3 regions of the Desulfotomaculum sp. 1211_IL3151 genome follow, and region 1 is predicted to be linked to each of the others. Evidence: riboswitches for the same ligand, from Rfam matches in the RefSeq annotation. Region 1 holds a riboswitch; each other region holds the start of a gene.

Region 1 (7,836 bases):
CATTTCCAGGGAATTTTCCAGAGAGGATAAAAGCAATATACTGACTACGGACGAATAGTTTTTCATTCTCTCCAGGAAGGTGCCCTTGTTAAAATCCACGCCCCGCATCCTTTGCACCGTCTTAATCCGTTCAAATTCTCTAACCATAATGGGAAACAGTCGCATGGACATATTGATAACCAACGCAGTTTTACCCGTAAACCTGGCAAAGAAACTTACGGCCTTATCTGGGTGGACCATTCGATTAAACAAGCAAAAAACACTTATTATTTCAATCAATCGGATACACATGGAAGCACTGTAATAGATTGCTTCCATTGAGATCGTCAATTGTCCCACCACCGGAACCTGGGGACCCAGCCAAATAATTGTTTTGCCATTTTGCCCCATTAGGCTATTGATCAACACAATGGGTATCGCTATAAACAAACTAAGTTTTAAGTATTTTTCCCAAACCATTAACCCATCTACGGACCAAATGGCCAGCAGCAGAACCAATAGCAAGCCAACTTGGTAAAGAGGGTTGTTAAAGCATAATGCCAATACAAACAATGTTCCCAAGTAAAACAAGGATGCCGCTGGGTGGAAACTTTGTAAGAACAGCCCCTTTTCTTTATACATCAACCAGTCTGTCATTTTAAAATACTCCCCGTCCTAAGCTTTTCAACCGCTTTGCGCGTTTACATGGAACCCTTTCGTGTAACAGCAGTCGGGTTCTTTGCTTCACGTAACCGTTGTTCAAAGGGTTTGCCGTAATATAGATCGGCTAATGCCATTAAAGCATGCTGGGTGGCCATCTCATTCGAATCGGTACCCGCCATATGGGAAAAGGAGCCATCCTTTAATTGAAAACTTAATAAGGCTGTCACAGGATTGCCACCTGGTTTGCTTAACTCGGCATCTAAGGGATTTATGCCTACGGCAAGAAGGCCCCGCATGGCAATGGCACAAGACTCAGCATTGACTGCCCCCCAAGAAGCATACTCCCCTTTCGTTCCCTGGACATTTTTTAAAAAGGTATAGGCCCTTTGGACCACCGGGCTATCTTTCTTCTCACCCAGGGCCCCTAAAGCCATTAAGGCCATGCCGGTTGAGTCCACATCCGACGTGTTATCCTTGGTATACCAATTGAAACCGCCATCCCGATGCTGTTGGTCGATTAGCCACCCTTTGGCTTTTGCTTCATCCGGGATGTCCGCCCCGGCAGCATATAGTGCCAGTATGGCCCAAATATGTGCATTCACCAGCACTTGGCAATTATTGTCGCCCTGTCCGCTGCGGTCACTATTATCAGCAAACTTGCCGTTAGGCAGTTGATTGGCCTGAATCTTTTTGATCAAGTTTTGTCCTTGGAAATTTGTCGGGTCATGGCCTGCGGCAAGCAAGGTTAAAATTAAGATGCTATCATCTGCGGTGGTCTGTGCTGAGGCCAATTGTTTTTGACAAACCTGCTTAACCGGGTAGCCGGCAAGATTTTGGCCTGCCGCAGCAAGGGCCAGATAATTCCAGGTGGCAAACTGTGCTTCCGGTTGTTTAACGCTAGCCGTAATTGCCTTTGTTGCTCGCTCCAGGGCCAGCTTGTGATCAACGGTGGGCTGGGCCAAGGCTTGCATCGGAAAAATCAACATGAAGACAAATAACCCAAGTAAATAGGCCATTGGTTTTTTTCTGTATCGCATAGACTTCTCCCCCCAATATTATTTTTGCATTAACTGCTCCCACTGAGGAGGTGGTACACGAATGCTTTGGCTATACCACCAAATAACGGTATCTCCCTTTTTTACTGCCATTTTGCTGGCACCCTGCATCGGACTTTGATCATTAATTTTATACATCCAACCTCCTTGCCCTCTGTTGCGCTGGCTAACAATGGACTCTACCAGGCCGGGATAACGGCTGGACATGGTATACTCTATGCCAGATGCATCCAATACTTCTAATACGGTGATGACCCCCTGATTCGGTTGCGACACGGTAACACTGCTAGGCCCGTAAAGCAGTTCACCATTCATGCCTACCACTGCCAGATTAATGAGCAACTGATTTTCCTCTGTCTCAGATGTTATATTTCCCTGGCTTTGGGCTGTCACGGAAGCACTGCCGCCCGTGACAGCAGCAGCTTCCGTGACAACAGCCTGAGATACCGGCGGGGCTTTTTCCTGATTTGTATTATTTTGGGGGATTATTTCACCTTGCTGGTTGTTTGTTGGCACAGCATTGGCTGAAGTTTTATCCTCCGTCTCTTTTTTTACTTCAGGCATGTTTTTCGTGATACTTTCGTCCTTTGCCGCAACCTCCGTTTCCAGCACATTATTAAGGGGGGTAGCTTGGGAGCTAACCTTTGTCTGGTCAACGCTGCTGATTTTATTGCTGTAAACAGCGGGTCCCAAAAGAAAGGCCAATATTACAAAAAGCAAAAGAATAACCTTCGTTTTCCCTTTCATTAAACACACTCCAATAAAGGAATTACATACCTGCCAACAGGCGGTAAATCAGCACCGCACATTCTGCCCGGCTGGTGGTACGATCTGGCCGAAATGTTTCATCGGGAAAGCCTTTAACGAGTCCTCTTTCGGTAACGGCCAACACACTGTCTCTGGCCCAGTCTTTCACATGATCACGATCCGCAAAGGGCAATTTTTGTTCGGAGGGCTGCAACTCCAAGGCCCGGGCCAAAATAGCAGCCACTTCTTCTCGGGTAATGGTATTGTCAGGACAGAAGTAACGATCTTTATATCCCTTAATCAATCCTGCTTCATAGGCAGTTGCCAGATCTCCGGCATACCATTCGCCGGCTTTTACATCTTTAAAATGGTCAGCCGCATCGGCCTTGGTCTGTAGGACTAACGCTTTGACTAACATACTGGTAAACTCTGCCCTGGTTACCGGCCTTAGGGGCTCAAAATTAGTACCATCTACGCCAGCCAAAAGATTTGCTCCAGCTAGCACTTCGATGGGGTCTTTGGCCCAACCGCAGGAGCCAGCGTTAACGTCAGCAAAGGATTTTACGGTTTCTTTGGCAAAAATGGCATATTTACTAAAATGTTGGATTCTGGCCCAAATTACACCCTTGTTAAGATCCACTACCGAAGGGATGATCACCCAATTGCCGGCATTTGGATCATACCAGGCCAGATATAGGTTATCTGGTTTTACCAGGGGAGGAATAACCACCTGGATGGCTAGGGTTGCCGGTACGGTAAAATTCGTTCCAGCGGGACCAAATTCATAGGTGGCAGACAATTGTTGATAGCCAGGGGGTAAGGTTGTGTTATCCATATCCAGTTTATTTACGGTTATTTCTATATCCTTGGTCAGGGACTCAGCCGGGATAAGCAAGCCTAATTGGCCCCCTTCCTCTACCACTGCCGCACCCTTAGCTGCTTCAACCTTCTGTTGCAATTGCAACTGTCTCTGCAGCATACCTCTTTGGAAAGCCAAGTCCGTCCTATTTATCGGCTGTCTGTCACCCACGACAATCACCGCTTGACCCCCTTGGCCAAGGATACCCAATTCAAATGTATTTCCCTGTAAGCCAAGGATTTGGCTAATATTTTCCAGGGCTGCCAGAGTATCCTCTGAGGCCCGTAATGACTCAGGCAGGTTTTTGTTTTGTTCCTCAAGGTTTGGTGATAAAACAGGCTCCGGCAGTACCTCCCCCTTGGAGACACTATCCCAGGAAGGACCGGGATTACTCACATCACTGCTGTACCACCAAATAATCTGATCTCCCTCTTTAACGGTTTTATCGGAGGCTGCAATGGCCGGTGAACTTCCATTTACCTTATACATCCACCCCTTCAAACCCTCGTTTCTTTGGCCGTCAATACTTGTGATCAGTCCACCCGACTCCGTGTAGCCCAGCCCAGTGGCTTCCAACGCGCCTAGTACCGTGAGTTTTCCCTTGCTATCTTTACTTACCACAACACTGCTAGGTCCGAAAAGTGCTTCACCGTTCTTACCCACTATAGCAATTTCAACACTGCACTGATCCAACTCTGGGTCTGTGGGAAGATTCCCACCGCCGCCAGGAGTTCCTTCACCTGTGACCAATCGGTAAGCAGCTAATGCCTCCGTGGCACCTGGAACATTTTTCAAAGTACCAAAGCTGCCGTCGGGATTCATGGTATTGTTCAGAAGGTAATCGAATGGTGTTAAACCATTGGTATGTTTCCATGCGGCGCTTGCCGGATCGATACCCAGTTTATTCAGGGTGACGATCACGCCGGAATTATCCATTGCCGGGTCGTCCCAGGTAGCATAAACGCCGCCATCCATTTGCTGCAAACCCTTTAAGTAGTTTAAACCACTGACAATGGCCGACTGAAGCTCTTGATCCGCAGCAGCATTCGGCAGGTAAGTAAGTGACCGGATAGCCTGGGTGGTCGAGAGAAAATCAGGGTAATAATAGCTGTCAAAGGTTTCCCCCCAAGAACCGTCTGCCTTATTTTGTTTGGACAGGATATATTCCTTAACATCAATAGCATTTAAGCTGCCCAGCGTTCCCGCTTCACCGAGGGCAATATAGGCCAACATATCACTATAAACACTATTTTCAAAGGATTCCTTGCCGGCGTGCCGCTTTACTAACTGATCAGCTAATTTTTCCTTTTGGGGGGTATCATTCCATTGGTTAAGGGCCAGTAAACACTTTGCCAGCGTATTTGTTCTAGATTTTTTTGTCCAGGCTGAACCGGAACCGGCATACTCATCATAGGATCTTTTCAGGGCCTTTAGGGCAATCAATGTTTCAGCCGTGTTATAGGTACTATCCCAGCTATTAATAGCGATGGCAGCCCTATCCGGGTCTTGCACATCCCTAAGATAGCTCAGACCGTCCTGGATAGTCTCATTTACATCCTTTGTTGCATCAAAATAACTAAGGGCAGTCATAACCTGGGCAGTGGTGTCTGCTTCCTCCGGTGTCCATTCAGATCCCCAGGCTACCCCGGCGTCATAACCAAAAATATCTTTGTGAATCTTTTTTAAACCATCAATATAGGCAAGGGCCTTTTCTTGGTCAATGCCCTCCAGCAGGCCTGCTTTACCCAATGCATGAAGCACGGTCACATGATCATAGATACTTGTTCCAAAGCTGCCATCTGCTGCCTGTTGTTGGGCAATCGAATTCGCTAGGTCAGCTGCATCCGGTGCCTTATATTTTTTTTCATGAATTGGGGCCATGCTATCTGTGGGAGGTAAGGTCTGCTCAACTTCAACTACGTTTAAATTAATTTCGGTAACAATGTCTGAGTATACTTCATCCGTAACAGATAATTCCCTTGCAACGTTTTCGTTTAACGCAACCTCATTGTTCATTTCCTCCGTTGTTTCCTCTATGCTTGGGGTTGATTTAGCCTCAAACGTTACTTCTGTTACTTCTGCTTCAATTTCTGTCGTTACTTCTAATTTAGGTTCATCAATTGCTTCCTCGGATGTAATCTCAATTGCTGAAAATGATTCGGCCTCAACGAATGTTTCTGTTTCAATTTCTGGGGCTGCTTCTAACTCGGTTTCATTTGTTGTTTCTTCTGATATAACCTCGCTAGCCGGGGTTTCCCTCACTTCAGCGATTGTTTCTGTTTCTGTTTCAATCTCTGTGGCTTCGTCTAACTCAACATTATTTGCTGCATCCAAACCAATTGCTGCGGCCAGGGTGGGTGCTTCTGCATTGGCTGAGTATGCTTGCACTGCATCAAGGGCTGCCAATTCTTTAGCCAATTCCACCGCTGTGGCTGCTGGGTTGGCGGCAGTAACAGCGGCAGAAGCAAGCACAGCATCCCGGAGAGAGGTTCCTTGGTATATCCACCCGTCTGCTGAAAGGTCTTCGCCTGCCTTGACCAAGGCTTCGATACAGCGATAATCAAGGCTAAAACCTTGTGCATCATAGGTAATGGTACCGCTTTGATATTTCTCTTGGAAGTAATGAATGGCTTTATGAATGGCATCCTCTACCTGCTGCCTTTCTACTCCAGGCACCAGATCATTTTTAATGGATGCTAAGGCCAGTAAGGGGCCTTTCGTTCCATATTCATTGCCTAAAGGTCCAAAGCTGCCATCGTCATTCTGGGTGTTGCATATATAACTGATTAAGGTAAGATGATCCCCCAGCAAATTGGACAATTCTTTGATTTCTTGTTTTAATGTTTTGCCATTATTGGTCCATTTTTCAGACCCCAGATCCTCGCCGCCTAGGGCTAATACGTAGGCCGTATAGCCATCGATTTTTTCACCGGCCTGATATTGCTTATGTATAAATTCAATGGCTTTTTGGGATAACTGACTGGCGGTATAGGTCTTACCCGGTTCACTGGCCACTGCCAGGTTGGGAATCGTTAAAAATGTCGTATTCAAAATAAAACAAAGGGTGATTAGTATTGAAGTAATCCTTAAGCAAATTCTTTTTTTCCTCATTCCGATACTCACCTTTTTCATTCATGTAATTGCGATTTGTTTGTATCCTAGTTGGGCAAATTAAAAACCCCGGTTCTACAAATGTACCGGGGTTTTATGACGGTGCCAGGAAACAGCACATACACCATGAAGCCACCTCCTATACATCCGTAGGGATAGTGGTAACCTGGCATAGGCAGATTTCCTGGCTTCGGATCATCGGAACCCCACACCTTCCCAGGTTTTTTCCCAGTGGTATTTTGTGGGGCTCCTCCTCATTACAGTGGCGGTACCGCGTCGGCCTTGCACCGACTTCCCTTTTAAGCTTTACCTTTTCAGAGTAAAGCACCTATTCCAGCAACTAAAGTATTAAGTTAATCTAGCAAGTGGCACTAAGCTTCCTCAACTAAGATAAAACGCCAAGCACAGAACCACTCTTCAGGGTGGGCGTCCGGTGGGCAGCCGATACATTCGGTCTTAATTCTCGAATCAATGGTCCTGGCAAATGTTGCATACTCAACCAGACCGGCAGATTTACAGGGGTAATCATCTAAACCTTGGCGTTTCCGGGCAGACTGCACCCGGCAATCATTCATCTGAAAGACAATACTATTGGGACTTTCATCAATAATGGATTGTACATTGATCCTGGCATACATTCTAAACTGCAGGGCTTTCTTAAGGCCTTCCAGACCTGGTTTTTCCTCTAAGCCTAAGAAACGTTTAATTGAATCTGCCTCGAAGGGTGAAAATTTTCCCCAGCAGGAATCATTGCAGCGTTTAGCATCATTCATGCCATGTTTGAATTCAACAGCCTGGAACCACACTCCATCATTGGCCAGCCAGTTAACTGCTGTATCGTTAAGCAGGGCCAAAAGTTTTTCCCTAGGCATCGCTAAAAAGGGTTTTGGTACACCATTTTCCATTTCAAAGCCAAAGAATTTACCAAAACGCTTCATTTGAATATTAAAGCTCTTCTGGTAGGCTGCATCCAAAATCTTCAGTGCCTCAGGAAAACCCAGCTGATGCTGGACTTCATTAAACCATAAGGCATGATGAATGACAATACGATGAAACATCTCCATGGACAATTTAGCTAATTGCTCATTGCTAAGGTTTTCGTCCCACATTACTTTCTTTTCCATTATTTCCCCTCCTAATTATTTTATATAGGTAATCACATTGGGTGTCATACTTAAATAATCTGGACCATGCTCGGTCATTACAAAACTGTTTTCAATACCAATGGCGCCCTCAGCAAAGATAAATTTAGGTTCCAGGGCAAAGGTCATGCCAGGTAATATGGGGGTCTTCAACCCCTTGGCAAAGATCGGCAATTCATCCACTTCCAAACCTATACCATGCCCGATAAATTTAACCTTATCCTCCTGATAGCCCATAAAATTATCCTTTAGACCCATTTCCTCTGCCAATTTCATGGCC
Region 2 (7,836 bases), on a different contig from region 1:
TTACCGCTTCCTCAGCGGTATTCATGTTCATTAACAATTCAATGACCGAGCGGGGTGCCCCCAAAAGAGCCGCGTGGGCCGCAATGGTTTCCCGCCGTCCATCGGCAAGCTTGCCCAGGGTATGAAAAATTCCCGCGGCTAGCTTGACTAATTTACCCAAGTGACCCAGTAAAAGTACCCCTTCCACAGGCCTTTTGGCACACTCTTCCAGCATGGTGCCGATAAAATTACTGGTTTCGATCACTGCCTCAGAGGGTAGTGCAAGCTCTGCTGCCTTTTTTACCCCTAAACGACCCGGTGTCAGTACCAGTAAGCTGTGTCCCAGGGCCAAGGCCTGATCAATTTGCGGCACCAAAGACCGTCGGTATGCATCCTCGGACATGGGCCGGACAATGCCGCCGGTGCCCAGGATGGAAATACCTCCCACAATACCCAGTTTGGGATTCATGGTTAGATTTGCCACCGATTCCCCCTCCGGCACGGCTATGACAACCTTTGCTCCCCCATCCGGCCCCAATACTTCCCTTACTTCCTGTTCAATCATTTGCCGGGGTACCGGGTTAATGGCCGCTTCTCCCACTGGCACCGACAGGCCGGGCTTGGTAACGACTCCTACACCCTGGCCGCCGGTAATCTGAATTTCCCCGGGCTGCAGCGACACTTCAGCCACAACCGTCATGCCGTGGGTCACATCTGGATCGTCACCGGCATCCTTCACCACGGAACCACGACAGAACGGATCTTCCTTGTCCACCCGGTCAATGTCTATTACGATCTGACCACCACCGGGTAGGGAAACAGAAACATTTTGGACAATGATGCCCTTTACCAGGGCCATTGTCGCTGCCTTGGCCGCCGCTGCGGCACAGGTGCCGGTGGTAAAGCCAGATCTTAACTCCTTTTTACTTTCTTCCATGATTTACTCTCCGTACCCTGTATCGTTGGCAGGCCGCTAAAAAGTTTTGGGCCGCCCCAAGGTTATAGCGAAAATGAATGTGTACATAGGATGCCAGAATTTCCTTATGGGCATAGCCTTCAGCACGGCCTTCCTTGCCACGTCCTCCGGTTAACTGATAGACATTCGATGCGGCAGGTAGATCCTCCATAATGGACCAATGAAACTCATGTCCTTTCAGGGTCATATCTGGTTCTCCCAACAAACAGGTTTTTGTTAACTTGGCCTGGACATAACCCAGGGCTGCCAGGCGCTGTCCCATTTTTACCCGAGCCGGTACCAGTCCTACCCCGGCAAAGGCTTGGCCGGCTAGATCCGTAATGCTTTCACACAGATACATAAACCCACCACACTCTGCATAAACGGGCATTGCTTGCCGGCTGCGCTCTACTAATTCATGCTTTAATAATTGATTAGCGGCTAACATGGGTAAAAATTGTTCGGGAAATCCTCCGCCAATATAGATGCCGTCTATATCCGGTGGCAACAGGGTATCCCTCAGGGGACTAAAAAATACTAATTCCGCCCCTAACTCTACAAGGTAATCAAGACTGTCTTGATAATAAAAATTAAAGGCTTCATCGCTAGCCACCGCTAACCTCACACCCTTAAAGGACTGTTGTACCGGCAGTATTTCACGATCTGTCAGCTCCGGTGCCTGTTGGGCTAGAGTCAGCAGCCGTGTCACATCGATTTGTTCCTCAACTAACTGGGCCAGTGCTGTTAGGGTTTGGTCTAATTCCTTATTTTCTGCTGCGGGCAGCAGTCCCAAATGACGCTGGGGCATCACAATATCCCTTTGTTTGACCAATGCTCCCAGTAAAGGAATGCCCAGTTCCCCTTCCAACACCTGTTTAATAAATTGTCTATGACCCTCACTGCCTACTCCATTGGCAATAACGCCACAGACCTGTAAATTCGGATCAAAATTTTGGTAACCGCTAATTAGGGCCGCAGCACTGCGGGCCAACCCCTGGGCTGAAAAAACCAAAACCACCGGGGCCTTAATAATTTTGGCAACCTGGGCTGTACTGCCCCTTTCCCCTTGCCCTCTGGCCCCGTCAAATAAACCCATGACGCCTTCCACCAGGGAAAGATCCATTCCCTTGGCCCTTTTAATAAATAACTCATGCACTTTCTCCGGTGAGCCCATCCAACTGTCAAGGTTATGGGAAGTGATACCAGCGGCTGCTTTATGGAGACCGGGATCGATATAATCAGGCCCTACTTTGAAGGGTTGTACCTTAATACCCCTCCGTCGGAAGGCTGACAGTAATCCCAGGGTGAGGGTAGTCTTTCCTACACCACTGTGGGTTCCGGCCAGAACAATTCTTGGTATTCTCATAGATTGCTCCTGTTTGAATATTCATACTTTTTAACGAGAGTTAGTAAAACAAATTATAGTATAAAATTTATGGCAATACAAGGAAAAGCAGCCAGGGTTTGGTTTCACCTTTTCTATCTATCCTTCACTAACTCCTGCTTCTGCGAAGGTAGCCATTTCGTTAATAATACGTAGCGCAGATTCGATAATGGGGAAAGCTAAGGCGGCACCTGTGCCCTCGCCCAATCTCATTTCCATATGCAGAATGGGTTTTAATTCTAACTTCTGCATCATATAACGGTGGCCTGGTTCTTCTGATACATGGGAGGCAAACATAAACCTACGGCTCAGAGGAGCCAGGGATTTGGCTAGCATTGCCGCTGCACCGGAGATAAACCCGTCCAGCACGACCGGAATTCCCTCTGCGGCACAACCCAAGATAACTCCCGCCATAGCACCTATTTCTAAGCCACCCACCTTGGCCAGCACATCTAGGCCATCCTTGGCATCGGGTTGATTTACCGCCAGCCCCCGCTTAATCACAGCGATCTTATGCTGCAGTCGTTGATCATCAATACCTGTACCGCGACCAGTAATTTCCTCCGGGGCCACGCCTGTAAAAGCAGCTAAAATAGCGGCACTGGGCGTGGTATTGCCAATGCCCACCTCACCAATCCCAACCAGGGCCGGACGTTTTTTAACTTGCTGACCTAGAAGGGTGATACCAGCCTCAATGGATCGAATGGCATCATCCCTGCTCATGGCGGGACCGATGGCAAAATTATCTGTGCCGGATCTTACGCGACAGGAAATCAGACCCTCCCTTGCCAAAGGTGGTCCGGTAACCCCGACATCAGCCACCACAACCCTGGCACCAGCCTGACGGGCCAGTACATTGATACCTGCACCACCCTGCAGAAAATTGAAGATCATTTGAGGCGTTACTTCCTGAGGAAAGGCACTGACCCCTTCTGCCACTACCCCGTGATCTCCTGCTAAAACCAGTGATACCTTATCCAGAGGAAGTTTCGGCAGAGGGGACCGCTGGATACCAGCCAACCGCCAGGCGATCTCCTCTAATATGCCCAGGCTGCCAGGTGGTTTGGTCAGTCTGTCTAACCTCTGTTTGGCCTGTTCTTCACAGGTCTGGTCCGGTAGTTGAATCCTAGCAAGTGTTTCAGTTAATAAAGACATTTTTTTACCTCCTTTATTTCAAATGGCCATGAGCCTTGGGCTTTTTTAGCCATCAACCATCTACCATGTCATCTTTGCTGGTGTCGCTGGCAGGGTGAACTTGCCTGAAAAATAAAAAGTCCTCAGCCTTAATAGGCCGAGAACTTTTCCATCATTCTCAGAATTGTATTTTTACAGGCAGGTCTCCTGACTTGCGGATCATTGCCGGATACCCGCCTTCCCAACCCAAGGTCAGTGGCAAAATGGGTATTCGCTTACCGCTTACAGTGGCGGGACCGTTCGGACTTGCACCCGATTCCCTATTCTCCCCTACCGGGGCACCTGGAAAAATTATACTCTTTAAAAGATTGTATCGTTCTTTTATGATTCTGACAATATATATTTTCTATCGGGCATAAGAAGGACTCGGTTTTTTACATGGGTTTTTATGGACATAATGGAATATATATGTTATGATGGCACCATAATTTAATACTTCGTGTTTGGTTCCCCCTATGGGGGCTTAAAAGGGAATCGGGTGCAAATCCCGAACGGTCCGGCCACTGTAAATGGCTAGTTTGTTTCAGTTTACACCACTGGTACTACTGGGAAGGTAGAAACAAATTTTTATGCCTGAGTCAGGAGACCTGCCAAACAAAAAACTGACCCTCCCGAGGAGAGGTAAGCAGTTAAACCGGGGTTTATCCTGGTTTTTTTGACTTACCTTAACGTTTAATTAGTTAAGGTTTTTTATTTTGTAAAGGTGGTTATTGTAATGGAAAAAGAAGCTATTCTACTGGTAACCTTTGGCACCACTGTGGATCAAGCAACCGCTGCATTTAAAAAATTAGAGGAGCAAGTCAGAGTAGTTTTCCCCGGTATCGAACTACGCTGGGCCTACACGGCAAAGAGTATTCGTGGGGTATTGGCCAAAAGAGGTATCCAGATAGACAGTCCGATTACTGCTTTGGCTAGACTGCAGGATGAAGGCTATACCAGGGTAGTGGTACAGTCCGTGCATATCATACCAGGCATGGAATACTATGATCTGGTCAATGTGGTAGATAATATGTCTCACCTGCGAGGTATTTCCGGCAAGCAGTTTCAGAGTAAAATAGGTAAGTTTGGTTTTCATCAATTAACCCTGGGGGCGCCACTCCTTTATCATCTGACAGACTACCAGGAGGTTGTGGCCTGTATCAAGGATCTGGTTCCTGCGGACCCCCAACATGCTCTGGTACTGGTGGGTCATGGCAGTGATCATCATAGCTTTAGTGTCTACGGTTGCCTAAATGATATGCTGCGTCAAACCTATCCAAATGTTATCCTTGGTACCATTGAGGGTTATCCTTCATTAACGGATGTTAAGGCTGATCTTGCCAGGAAGGATTTTCAAAAGGTAACGCTCGTCCCCTTTATGAATATTGCCGGTGATCATGCCATCAATGATTTGGCCGGGTCTGAGCCAGATGCCTGGCAAAATGAATTGGCTCAAAACTATCCGGTAACAACTCTTCTCAAGGGCCTTTTGGAATTTGATAACATTGTGGAAATCTACATCAAGCATATACGACAGGCCTATGAACTTCTTAACTAGTTAGAAAACCAGTGCTAAAACAGGCAAGCAATATGTCAAAATATTGGGAAAATTGTATTAAAGGGGGACTTAGAACCATGAAATATCGGGTTACTTCACTTTGGGTCGTTTTCTGCTTATTATTCCTTACTCCTAATGCCGCCTATGCGATGCATATTGCCGAGGGTTTTCTACCTGCCGGTTGGTGCTTATTCTGGTTGGCCCTATCGGCTCCCTTTGTTATCTGGGGACTTCGCTCCATTCGCAAAACTTTACAGGCAAACCCAAATCTAAAAATGCTGCTGGGTTTGGCGGGGGCCTTTGTGTTTGTTCTTTCCGCTTTAAAAATCCCTTCGGTCACAGGCAGTTGTTCTCACCCCACCGGTGTGGGACTGGGTGCCATTTTGTTTGGTCCCGCCGTGATGAGTGTTCTAGGTTGTATTGTTTTGTTATTTCAGGCTTTATTATTGGCCCACGGTGGGATAACAACCCTTGGTGCCAATGTGTTTTCCATGGGTATTGTGGGTCCCTTCGTATCTTTTGGCATTTACCAACTGTTAAAGAAGCGGAATGCGAAGGTTGCGGTGTTTTTGGCTGCTTCATTGGGTGATATGGCGACCTACATGGTTACCTCCCTCCAATTGACCTTGGCATTCCCCGACAGTACGGGCGGTTATTTAATTTCTTTTTATAAGTTCATGAGCATTTTTGGTATTACCCAACTTCCATTAGCCATAACAGAAGGATTATTGACTGTATTTGTTTTTAGCTTACTGTACAATTACAAGGAAGAATTTCTGCCCGGGCTAATCAAAAACGAAAGGAGCGGTCCCTATGATTTCGTCAAGTAATAACCCTTCTTCCAATCGGTCCTTAAACTGGGTACTTTTAGGTATTGTGGTCCTATTGCTCATTATACCCCTTATTTTCTTGCCCGAAGCAGGATTTGAAGGTGCCGATGGACAAATTGAAACCGTGATTAGCCAGGTAAATCAGGACTACCAACCCTGGTTTGAACCATTCTGGGAACCACCGAGTGGGGAAATTGAGAGCTTACTTTTTGCTCTTCAGGCAGCAATAGGTGCCGGAGTAATTTGTTATATTATCGGTTTCTGGAATGGCAAAAGAAAGGCGGCAAAAAAATCAAGTGCTGCTTGATCGATTTTCCTATAACAGTCCCTTAGGGCAAGTACACCCGGTGGAAAAAACATTTTTTGCCATTGTCAATATGATTATTTGTATCTTAGCGAATTCGGCTATTATATCTTTTCTAGTTTTGGTTCTAATGGCAGGAGGCACTACTTTCATGGGGAAAGTGCCTCTGCGTTTTTATTTAAAGCTCCTGTTACTGCCCATTACCTTCCTCTCCTTAGGAAGCTTAAGTATTGCTGTAACAACCATAAACCCAACGGATATGGTCATTTGTCAGTGGAGCTTACTGGGTTACCCCCTAGGTATAACAACCGAAAGCTTGCATACTTCCCTTATGGTCTTTACCAAATCCTTGGCCTGTTCCTCCTGTTTGTTTTTTTTAATCCTTACCACATCGATGCTGGATATCATTGATCTGTTACGAAAGCTCAGGATCCCAGAGTTATTTCTGGAACTGATGCTATTAATCTATCGTTTTTTATTTGTACTCTGGGACAGCGGGCAAAAAACATATCTTGCCCAATCCGCCCGGTTGGGTTATTCCTCTGGTAAAAAAGGTTTGCATTCCATGAGCATGTTGGTCAGTGGCCTGCTGCTGCAATCTCTCCGCCGCTCCAGGGAACTTACCTTAGCCCTGGAAGCAAGGGGGTATAATGGTTCCTTACAAGTTTTAGCCAGGGATTATACCTACTCCACAAGAAATATTACGATTATTTGCTTTATTGAAATACTGTTATTATTGGTAGCATATAAAGGCGGGAGTATTATATAATGACAGACATTATTCTGGAAACATGCAATCTCCGTTGTCAGTATCCCGATGGAACCATCGCCCTGCAGGATATCTCCATTACTATTAAAAAGGGTAAAAAAATTGCTCTATTAGGTACGAATGGTGCAGGAAAATCCACCTTACTGCTTCATTTAATTGCACTTATAAAGCCAACCTCAGGAAAAATCTTTTTCCAGGGTAAGGAACTGCACTACAACCGTTCTTCCTTAGCTAATTTGCGCAGCCGAGTTGGTCTTGTTTTCCAGGATCCTGAAAGTCAGCTATTTGCACCCAGTGTACGTCAGGAAGTATCCTTTGGCCCAATAAATTTGGGTTTGGCCAAGAAACAAGTGGAGGAACGGGTATTTAGCTCCCTTGAACTAAGCGGCATCCCTCATTTAGTTGACAAGCCAGTACATTTGCTAAGCTATGGCCAGAAAAAGTTGGTATCCATTGCCGCTGTTTTAGCCATGAAGCCGGAGTTACTGATCCTGGATGAACCAACTGCCTCATTGGACCCGCATAACTCAAAGGAAATCATGCAGCTACTAAATACACTCAATCAGAAAGGCATGTCCGTTCTTCTGGTGACTCACAATGTGGAAGAAGCCTATGGCTTTGCAGACGAAATTATTTTAATGAACAACGGGCTGATCACTGGCCAGGGGACCCCGGAAATTATCTTGTCCCAGGATGAATTATTGGCAGACAACCACCTTACCAAACCAATTGTTTTAGAAATATTCAATTCCTTACAACTGGCAGGGCATCTGCCAAAAAACCTGCCTATTCCCCGTAGCCGGCAGGCTTTAATGGATTTGATTCAGAATAATACCCCTATACAAGATAATAATGGGAGGTAAAGCATGAAAGGTATATTCTAT
Region 3 (7,836 bases), on a different contig from region 1:
TGCCATCTCTTACTTCATTATCCAGTTGTTTTACCCGAAAGGCATCTATTTTTGTGTCTTTTAATGTTTGCAGCAGACTGGCTGCCCTCTCCTCAGAAGAAACCAGCAAAACAATGGCATAGCTTTTACGGCGCCAGTGTCTAATTTCATCAGCCAAAACCTCCGCATGGCCCAAAAAACTATGCATTGCTTTGGCTGGAAAATTTACCACGTTTTGTATTCTAAGATACTGGGGATTCCTTGGTAAAAAGGAGCAGAAGACTGCCTGCCTTCGTTCGATGGCTGCTAACATTTGCCGCCATTCCAAATAACTATTAAAATGCCCCGGCAAAACCTTCCCCTTGCCTAGCAAATCGGTGTAGGTTTCATTTCTTTCTTTGAGAATGGTTTCGGCTACTTCTTTAAAGCGCACAGGGTCATCCACTAATACAAGGGGCTCTTCGATAAAATAATCAAATAAGGTCACTGGTTCTTGATAGAAGTGATAAAGCAATTGTTCCATACCATCAAAGGGTATTCTCCTGCGGATTTGCTCTAAAACCATTGCCCCTTGGGAGGAAAGCTGATGTACCGCATCGACAGAACCGGACCGATGCAGTTTCTTTAGCTGGTTTTTGAGCTCTAGTTCATAATTTACCTCGCACCTTTGCCAGATTTCGGGATTCACGATCAATTCACGACAGGGAGAAATGCTAATGTCATTTAATTTATCCAAACTACGCTGATTCGCCACTTCAAAGTGACGAATAGAATCCACTTCATCATCAAAAAACTCGATCCGTACTGGCAGATCCTCGGTCATGGGATAAATATCAACAATCCCACCCCGACTAGAAAACTGTCCTCTGCCCTCCACCAGATCGACTCTCTCATAACCCAATTCCACCAGGTTCAAGAGCAGCTTTGCCAAATCTACCTGTTGGCCCAAGGATAATTTTACCCTGGCCTGGCGGAAAACCTCCAGTGGCGTCAACCGGCGCAACAAAGCCTCCACCGAGGTAACCACCACCATCGGTTCCCCGTCTGATAGTTTTTCCAAAACCCGTAACCGCTGAGCCAATACCTCGTTGCTATGGGCTAGCACCTGATAAGGCAAAAGCTGCCAAACTGGAAAGGGTTGGACAGAAACCCCAGGCAATAAGGAAACTAAATCATCCAGCACAATGCCCGCTTCCGTCTCACCCGGTGTGACCACTAGGATCGATCTCCTGGTATGGGAAAGCCCGGCAAATAAATAATTGCGCTGGGAACCAGCCAAGCCAAAAACCATTTGCTGATTTAAGCCCTTCGCCAATCCCTGCAGTAAGTTTTGATATTCAATTGTTAACTCCAACGGCCGTAATAATCCGTTCATTTTATCTCCTGAATCATGCCCCTGGGGGACTATTTTATTTCGGTAACTAAATAAAGTACAGAAAATAGCTTCAGCCCGGCTGGACCTAAGGGGCTCCCTTATTCCACCAGGCAAAAAGATAAACTTTTCCTACTTTCCTATGTTGGCCAATTATACTCCGTCATTATTCCCTCGTCAAGCTGGTTTGTTTACTATAGTATAGTATGAACCAATTCCAGGCGGTATGTACCAGATACGTCACAAACAAAGCTGCCAATAAATTACTCACCGCATAAACCCTCGCCGTCAACAAACCAAATAACCCATGGGCCGCCACCGCCATCCCAGCCGCCCCAACTCCCCTTGCACCCCTGCGTTTCATTTCCACCAAAGCCTCCACCACACCAAAACCGATGTGCGTATAAACCAGAGCTGCCCCCAGCAAAACTGCCCCCAGAGTCTTAGCCATTTCCTCCACCAACGGTGTCAAAAAAGCAATCCCCCGCCCACCTAAGGAATTGATTACCCACCCGTTAATTACCCACGAAACTCCGGCGGCTAACAAGGATGCAGCTATGTAATTAAGTGGTGCAATATCTGTCATTGTAGAAGACACCTCTGCTTTTTCCTAGACAGCACGACAATAGCAAAATGGCCATGGGCCATAGGTCCTAGGCCTTATAAGTACATAGGGAAGATACCCCTCCATACTAGCAGGTGCTATCGTTATCCCCCCACACCAACCCCGCAACCAAACTACTCTACCTGGGAACTCCCCTGAGCCTCCACTTGCTCTTCTTCCTTCTTCTTAGTCTTAGCCTTCTTATTATACCTATTCATAACCACCGAAGTCCCTTCCAATACCCAAACCCTCACCGCCTCAACAGCAGTCTCAATAGCCGGCCCAATGGACTTGGCCTCTTCTTCACTGATTTTACCCAACACATGACCCACAGACCCATAGGCAGACCGCCCAATGCCAACCCTCATGCGGGCAAAATCCTGGGTACCCAATAATTCAATAATATTTTGTAAGCCCCTTTGTCCACCGGCACTCCCATTTTTGCGAATACGCAAAGTCCCCGGGGGTAAATCCATATCGTCCACAATAACCAGTAAATCCTCTAGGGCTAGTTTATACCAATTCATCAAGGCAACCACTGACTGGCCGCTTAAATTCATAAAGGTTTGAGGCTTCGCCAGGATGACCTTTTCCGGCCCAATATTAACTTGGCCAAGCAAAGCCTTGTGCTGCTTCTTTTCCGCCCTGACACCCAAACTAGCTGCCAATTCATCAACAACCATAAACCCGACATTATGTCTGGTTTGGGCATATTCTCCACCGGGATTTCCCAAGCCCACAATTAATTTCATTCAACACTTACCTCCCTTATCGAAGGTATTTTACCCCAGCTTTTGTATCAAGGCAATAGAAAGAAGGGTTATCCCGTGTCATTCTAGGGATAACCCATTTCTTTAGCAATTCAATCAAATCGTCTCGTTTATTCCTTTTCAATCGTTTTAGCTTTAGCCTCCTGTTCAGGTTCCGGTGGCACCTCTGGCTGGCCGGCTGGCTCCGGTGCCTTCATGGTGGCTAAACCTACCACGGTTGTGTGTTGATGATCTAAAATCCGAACAGCCGCAGGCACGTTTAACTCACTTACCGAGATGACATCACCAATTTCTAAGCCGCTAATATCTACCTTAATTGCTTCCGGTATTTCATTGGGCAGGCATTCAATTTCCGCACTGCGCAAATCATGCTGAATTACTCCACCCAATGCGACACCCTTGGGAGTACCTACCAACTGAATGGGAACGACCGTCTTAATTTTGGAGTCTTTAGAAACTTGCTGAAAATCCACATGCCTTATCGTGCGATCCACCGGATCCATCTGTAAACTCTTTACCATTACAGTCTGTTTGCCACCGTTTACACTCATATTAATAAGCGTGTTTCGTCCGGTTCCAGAACTAAGAATTTTCTTTAAATCTTTGGCGTCAACGGAAATACTCATGGACCCCATTTCTTTGCCATAAACTACACCGGGAACACCACCGCTTTTTCTAATTTGCTTAGCAATCGATTTTGTATCTGTTTCTCTCACAGTTGCATTTAACCTTGAACCTGTCATAAAATTACCCTCCCAACTAAATATGTCCCTATTATTCCCTATTTTTGGTCATATCAAACAATTCCAGGGCATAAAGATCAATATAATGAGTTTGATGTAAAGGGGGGCCTAATAATGCGCAAGAGCAAAAAATTTATTGGTATGCCGATCATCAGTCTTGCCGAGGGCCAGGAAATGGGTGCAGTCAAGGGGTTAGTTGTAGATCCGTTTCAGCAAAGGATAGCCGCCCTAATTATAGAGCAAAAAGGTTGGTTTAAAGATCAAAAATTTGCCCCTTATGGTAAAGTACGCAGCGTAGGTGCCGATGCCATCACCATTGATCAAGGAGCAATCGTTGAAAAGGGTACCAGCCTGCCAGACATTTTAAAGCTTTACAAAGAAAGAATTAACATCATCGGCAGCAAAGTTATCGCAGAAAATGGTTCCGATCTCGGGGAAGTAGATGAGTTTTATGTTGATGAAATAAGTGGTCAAATCGTTGGCCTGGAGATTAGCGGCAACTTTTTAAACAGCCTATTTAAAGGTAAATCCTTTATGGAAATTGCCTTTGTTAAGACCATTGGTAAAGAATTAGTCGTAACGTCCGTGGATGCCTTAGAAAACTTGGTTAAAGTTGATGGCGGTTTACACGAAACCGTTAAACAGCTCAAAGACAGTACAAATCATATCTGGGAAAGCACGGTACAAAAAACCAAGGAAATTAGTACGTTAACGAAAGAAATAAGCAGCAAAAAGGTGGAGGAAATTGAAAGCAAAACGAAAGATCTCGGAGAAACGCTACGTGAACGGGTTAAGAGAAAAAGTAAAGACGACCCCATCGAAGACGATGTTGTCATTCATGATTTGCCGGCAGGCACCCTAAGATCAGAGGAAGAAGCCTTAAACCGCCAAGAGGTTATCCATGACGAGGTTGTTATTCAAGATTTACCACCAGGCTCACTACCACGCCAGACCGAGGAATTAACCCGTGTTGAACAGATAGAAGATCTCGTTGAAATCCATGAATTACCCCCCGGTGCTTTACCCCGCGAAGAAAATCCCAGCGAGGACGAAAGCGAGGATGAACAAGAAGCGATCGGGGAGCCCATCGTACCAGAAGAAAATACAGAGATTAAAAAAGAATAGTCCTCCGCTTTATTGCTGTATTTGATAGTTGCAAGGCTAATTAGGCCCCTGGGCCATGAGCCTTGGGCCTAAAAGGTTACGGGCTGACAGCTAACACGAAAAGGTGTCTGATCTTCAGCACAAAACTGAAGCTCAGACACCTTTCTTTAGCCCAAGGCAGGTGAATTTATTCGAAGGCAGCATACTATCAATGTATAGACAAACATTGTGGGATACTCTATAATTATTAATCAAATTACCGCAAATGGGGAAGTCCGTGAGAATCGGACGCAGTCGCGCTACGGTAACGGAAGGCTGTTTTGGCAAGTCCGGAGTCCGAGTACCATGGTAATTTGCTAATTTTTTGTCGCGCAAACAAAAAAGGAGGAATTACTTTGTACACAGGAGCAGCCACTTATGTAGTCGGTTTTCCGAGAATCGGAGAACAGAGAGAACTGAAAAAAGCCCTTGAACATTATTGGGATCAAAAAATCGGTTTTGCAGAGATTGCCGATCGGACAAGAAAATTACGTCGAAGACACTGGTTATATCAAAAAGAGGCTGGTATCTCTTTTATTAGCAGCAATGATTTTAGTTTGTATGATAACATGCTCGATACAGCAATGATGTTAAATGCAATACCGGAAAGATTTCGTACCATCCACAACGAACAAGAGCTTTATTTTGCTATGGCCCGCGGAACGAGTAACGCTGTGGCGCTGGAAATGACGAAGTGGTTTAATACCAATTATCACTACATTGTCCCGGAACTTTCCGATACCATGGACTTCTCATTAAATGCAGATAAAATAATCAATGAGTATTTAGAAGCAAAAGAATACGGCATCCGCACAAAAATTAATTTGATCGGACCCATAACCTTTTTATCTCTTTCCAAACGTGTTGATCGTAATCCGGATACTTTGGAACTACTCCAAAGAATTTTGCCTTGTTACGTTTCTCTGCTTAAGAAAATGGCTTTTCTTGATGATGAAGTATACATTCAATTTGACGAACCAATCGTCGTAAAGGATCTGGACAAAAGAACCCTTGAACTGTTTTACTTATCCTATAAAGAATTAGCCAACGTGGATAGCAGGCTTAGACTGATCGTCATGACTTATTTTGATCATGCGGTGGAAGCTGTAAAAACACTGTTTGATATTCCGATTTATGGTATCGGACTGGATTTTCTATACGGACCGGAAAATCTAAAAATTCTTAATTGTCTGAACGGTAAAAAACTAATTGCAGGCATTGTCGACGGAAGAAATATTTGGAGAAATGACTATCGAAGTACCTTGACTTTACTTAAAAACATAGAAAAACATGTAAAAAGGGAAGATATCATCCCTTCCACCACCTGTTCTCTATTACATGTTCCTTATTCTTTGGAACATGAGAACCAGCTAGACAAAGAAATTAAGTCATGGCTGAGTTTTGCCCGGGAAAAACTTGAAGAACTATCGGATCTTGCCAAGTTATTTTTTATTGAAAGGGATTCTGAGAACCACCCATCCATTTTAAAAGATAATCAACGTATATTTATAACAAAACAACAATCGCCTAAAGCAATAAACCCCTTGGTTCGAGGGAGAGTTTGTTGCATTGAAAAAAAGGAACGAGTCGGCTCTTTTAACGACAGGAATGACATTCAGCGGAGAATACTCAATCTGCCTCTGCTTCCGACAACAACCATTGGAAGTTTTCCTCAAACCAATGAGATTAGGAAGCTGAGACGGGATTTCAAAAATAACATTATTTCTCAAGCAGAATATGATAAAGGAATTAAAAAACACATTGATACCTGCATACAATTTCAACTGGATATTGGGCTGGATGTTTTGGTACATGGCGAACCAGAAAGAAATGACATGGTGGAGTACTTTGGTGAACAACTCTTAGGTTTTATTCTCACAAAAAATGGCTGGGTGCAAAGCTATGGCAGCCGCTGTGTAAAACCTCCAATTATCTATGGTGATGTCAGCAGACCAAAGCCAATGACCATTCATACAATCCGATATGCCCAAAGCAAAACCAATAAAATTGTCAAAGGAATGTTAACCGGACCTGTAACCATTCTTAATGGGTCCTTTTGCCGAAATGATATCGAGCGATCTGCTGTCTGTGAACAAATTGCCTTGGCCATTCGGGATGAGATTCATGATCTTCAAAATGCTGGCATCAAGATTATTCAGGTTGACGAAGCCGCACTCAAAGAAGGGTATCCTCTACGAAAAGAAAAAGTTGCTTATTATGAAAATTGGGCTGTTAAATCCTTTAAATTGGCTGTTAGTTCGGCTGCCTTAGAAACGCAGATCCATACCCATATGTGCTCTAGCGATTTCAATGATAGTATCCATGCCATCGAGAAAATGGATGCCGATGTTATTACCATTGAAACCTCAAGAAGCGGCAATAAACTGTTGGCTGTTTTTTCAGCCCAAGGATATGATAAAGAAATTGGACCCGGCATTTATGATATTCACTCTCCCAGGGTTTCCTCCACAGAGGAACTGGAAGAGAAAATCAGACAATTAATGTGGGTTTTGCCTCCGTCCAAACTGTGGATTAACCCTGACTGCGGCCTCAAAACTCGTAAGTGGGATGAGGTAAGACAAAGTTTAACGAATATGACCATGGCAGCACACCATATTCGGTCAGGATTACAAATGCTGATGCTTGTTTAACGGACCTTACTTAAAATAAAATTTAATTTAGTAATGATTATATTTAAAAAACAGGTTTCCCCGTCGGGAAAACCTGTTTTTGCTTAAAACTCTTCCATTAACTTTGCCACGGCTGCGCTGTGGTGTCCTTCTTCTCTGGCCATCCGTTCAAAGATAAACTTCTTATCCTGTTGTGCTTTAAAAATATCTGCCATCTGATTGTACATTTTAGCTGCGGCATCTTCCCGCTGTATGGCAATGGCTAAAACTTCCTTCGGGGTCATTTCCGGGTTTAATTCGCCGGCTTCCTCAAAGCCATCAAAATAGACTTGTTCATTGATCGGTTCACCGGATTTTAACCAGAGCAGGTAATCTAAATGATCCTTTTCATCCTGAGCTAATTTCTTTAATACCTTCTCGGTTTCTGCCAGCTTTGCCTTGGCTGCCATTGCATTGTAAAATTTATAGCTGCTCTCCTCCGATTTAATGGCTACATCTAAAACGTCATTAATTGTTAATTGCAAAACCATAACCCCCTTTAGTTATTATCTTTACCCCATTGTAAACTATATAGGGGAATTTTTCCATGACAAAA

The links. Region 1 has a riboswitch for cobalamin ahead of V6C11_RS07625 (S-layer homology domain-containing protein). Riboswitches for the same ligand answer to the same signal wherever they lie in the genome.
Region 2: another riboswitch for cobalamin. It lies ahead of V6C11_RS08720 (sirohydrochlorin cobaltochelatase); the one in region 1 lies ahead of V6C11_RS07625 (S-layer homology domain-containing protein).
Region 3: another riboswitch for cobalamin. It lies ahead of metE (5-methyltetrahydropteroyltriglutamate--homocysteine S-methyltransferase); the one in region 1 lies ahead of V6C11_RS07625 (S-layer homology domain-containing protein).

Annotation. Positions count from the first base shown of each region.
Region 1 is NZ_JBAIYV010000031.1:20,023-27,858, reverse strand. Features, by position in the region: gene V6C11_RS07640 (energy-coupling factor transporter transmembrane component T) at 1-636, opposite strand, end outside; gene V6C11_RS07635 (prenyltransferase/squalene oxidase repeat-containing protein) at 681-1,679, opposite strand; gene V6C11_RS07630 (DUF4430 domain-containing protein) at 1,698-2,444, opposite strand; gene V6C11_RS07625 (S-layer homology domain-containing protein) at 2,467-6,414, opposite strand; cobalamin riboswitch at 6,572-6,761, opposite strand; gene V6C11_RS07620 (DUF6125 family protein) at 6,786-7,538, opposite strand; gene V6C11_RS07615 (M24 family metallopeptidase) at 7,554-7,836, opposite strand, start outside.
Region 2 is NZ_JBAIYV010000035.1:110,642-118,477, forward strand. Features, by position in the region: gene cbiD (cobalt-precorrin-5B (C(1))-methyltransferase CbiD) at 1-916, opposite strand, end outside; gene V6C11_RS08710 (cobyrinate a,c-diamide synthase) at 903-2,300, opposite strand; gene cobT (nicotinate-nucleotide--dimethylbenzimidazole phosphoribosyltransferase) at 2,418-3,473, opposite strand; cobalamin riboswitch at 3,633-3,813, opposite strand; cobalamin riboswitch at 3,940-4,121, shown strand; gene V6C11_RS08720 (sirohydrochlorin cobaltochelatase) at 4,228-5,049, shown strand; gene V6C11_RS08725 (energy-coupling factor ABC transporter permease) at 5,127-5,879, shown strand; gene V6C11_RS08730 (energy-coupling factor ABC transporter substrate-binding protein) at 5,863-6,186, shown strand; gene cbiQ (cobalt ECF transporter T component CbiQ) at 6,146-6,952, shown strand; gene V6C11_RS08740 (energy-coupling factor ABC transporter ATP-binding protein) at 6,952-7,815, shown strand; gene cobI (precorrin-2 C(20)-methyltransferase) at 7,819-7,836, shown strand, end outside.
Region 3 is NZ_JBAIYV010000010.1:61,987-69,822, forward strand. Features, by position in the region: gene mfd (transcription-repair coupling factor) at 1-1,354, opposite strand, end outside; gene V6C11_RS01625 (hypothetical protein) at 1,518-1,937, opposite strand; gene pth (aminoacyl-tRNA hydrolase) at 2,090-2,707, opposite strand; gene V6C11_RS01635 (50S ribosomal protein L25) at 2,836-3,468, opposite strand; gene V6C11_RS01640 (PRC-barrel domain-containing protein) at 3,583-4,593, shown strand; cobalamin riboswitch at 4,794-4,927, shown strand; gene metE (5-methyltetrahydropteroyltriglutamate--homocysteine S-methyltransferase) at 4,968-7,262, shown strand; gene V6C11_RS01650 (ferritin family protein) at 7,346-7,765, opposite strand.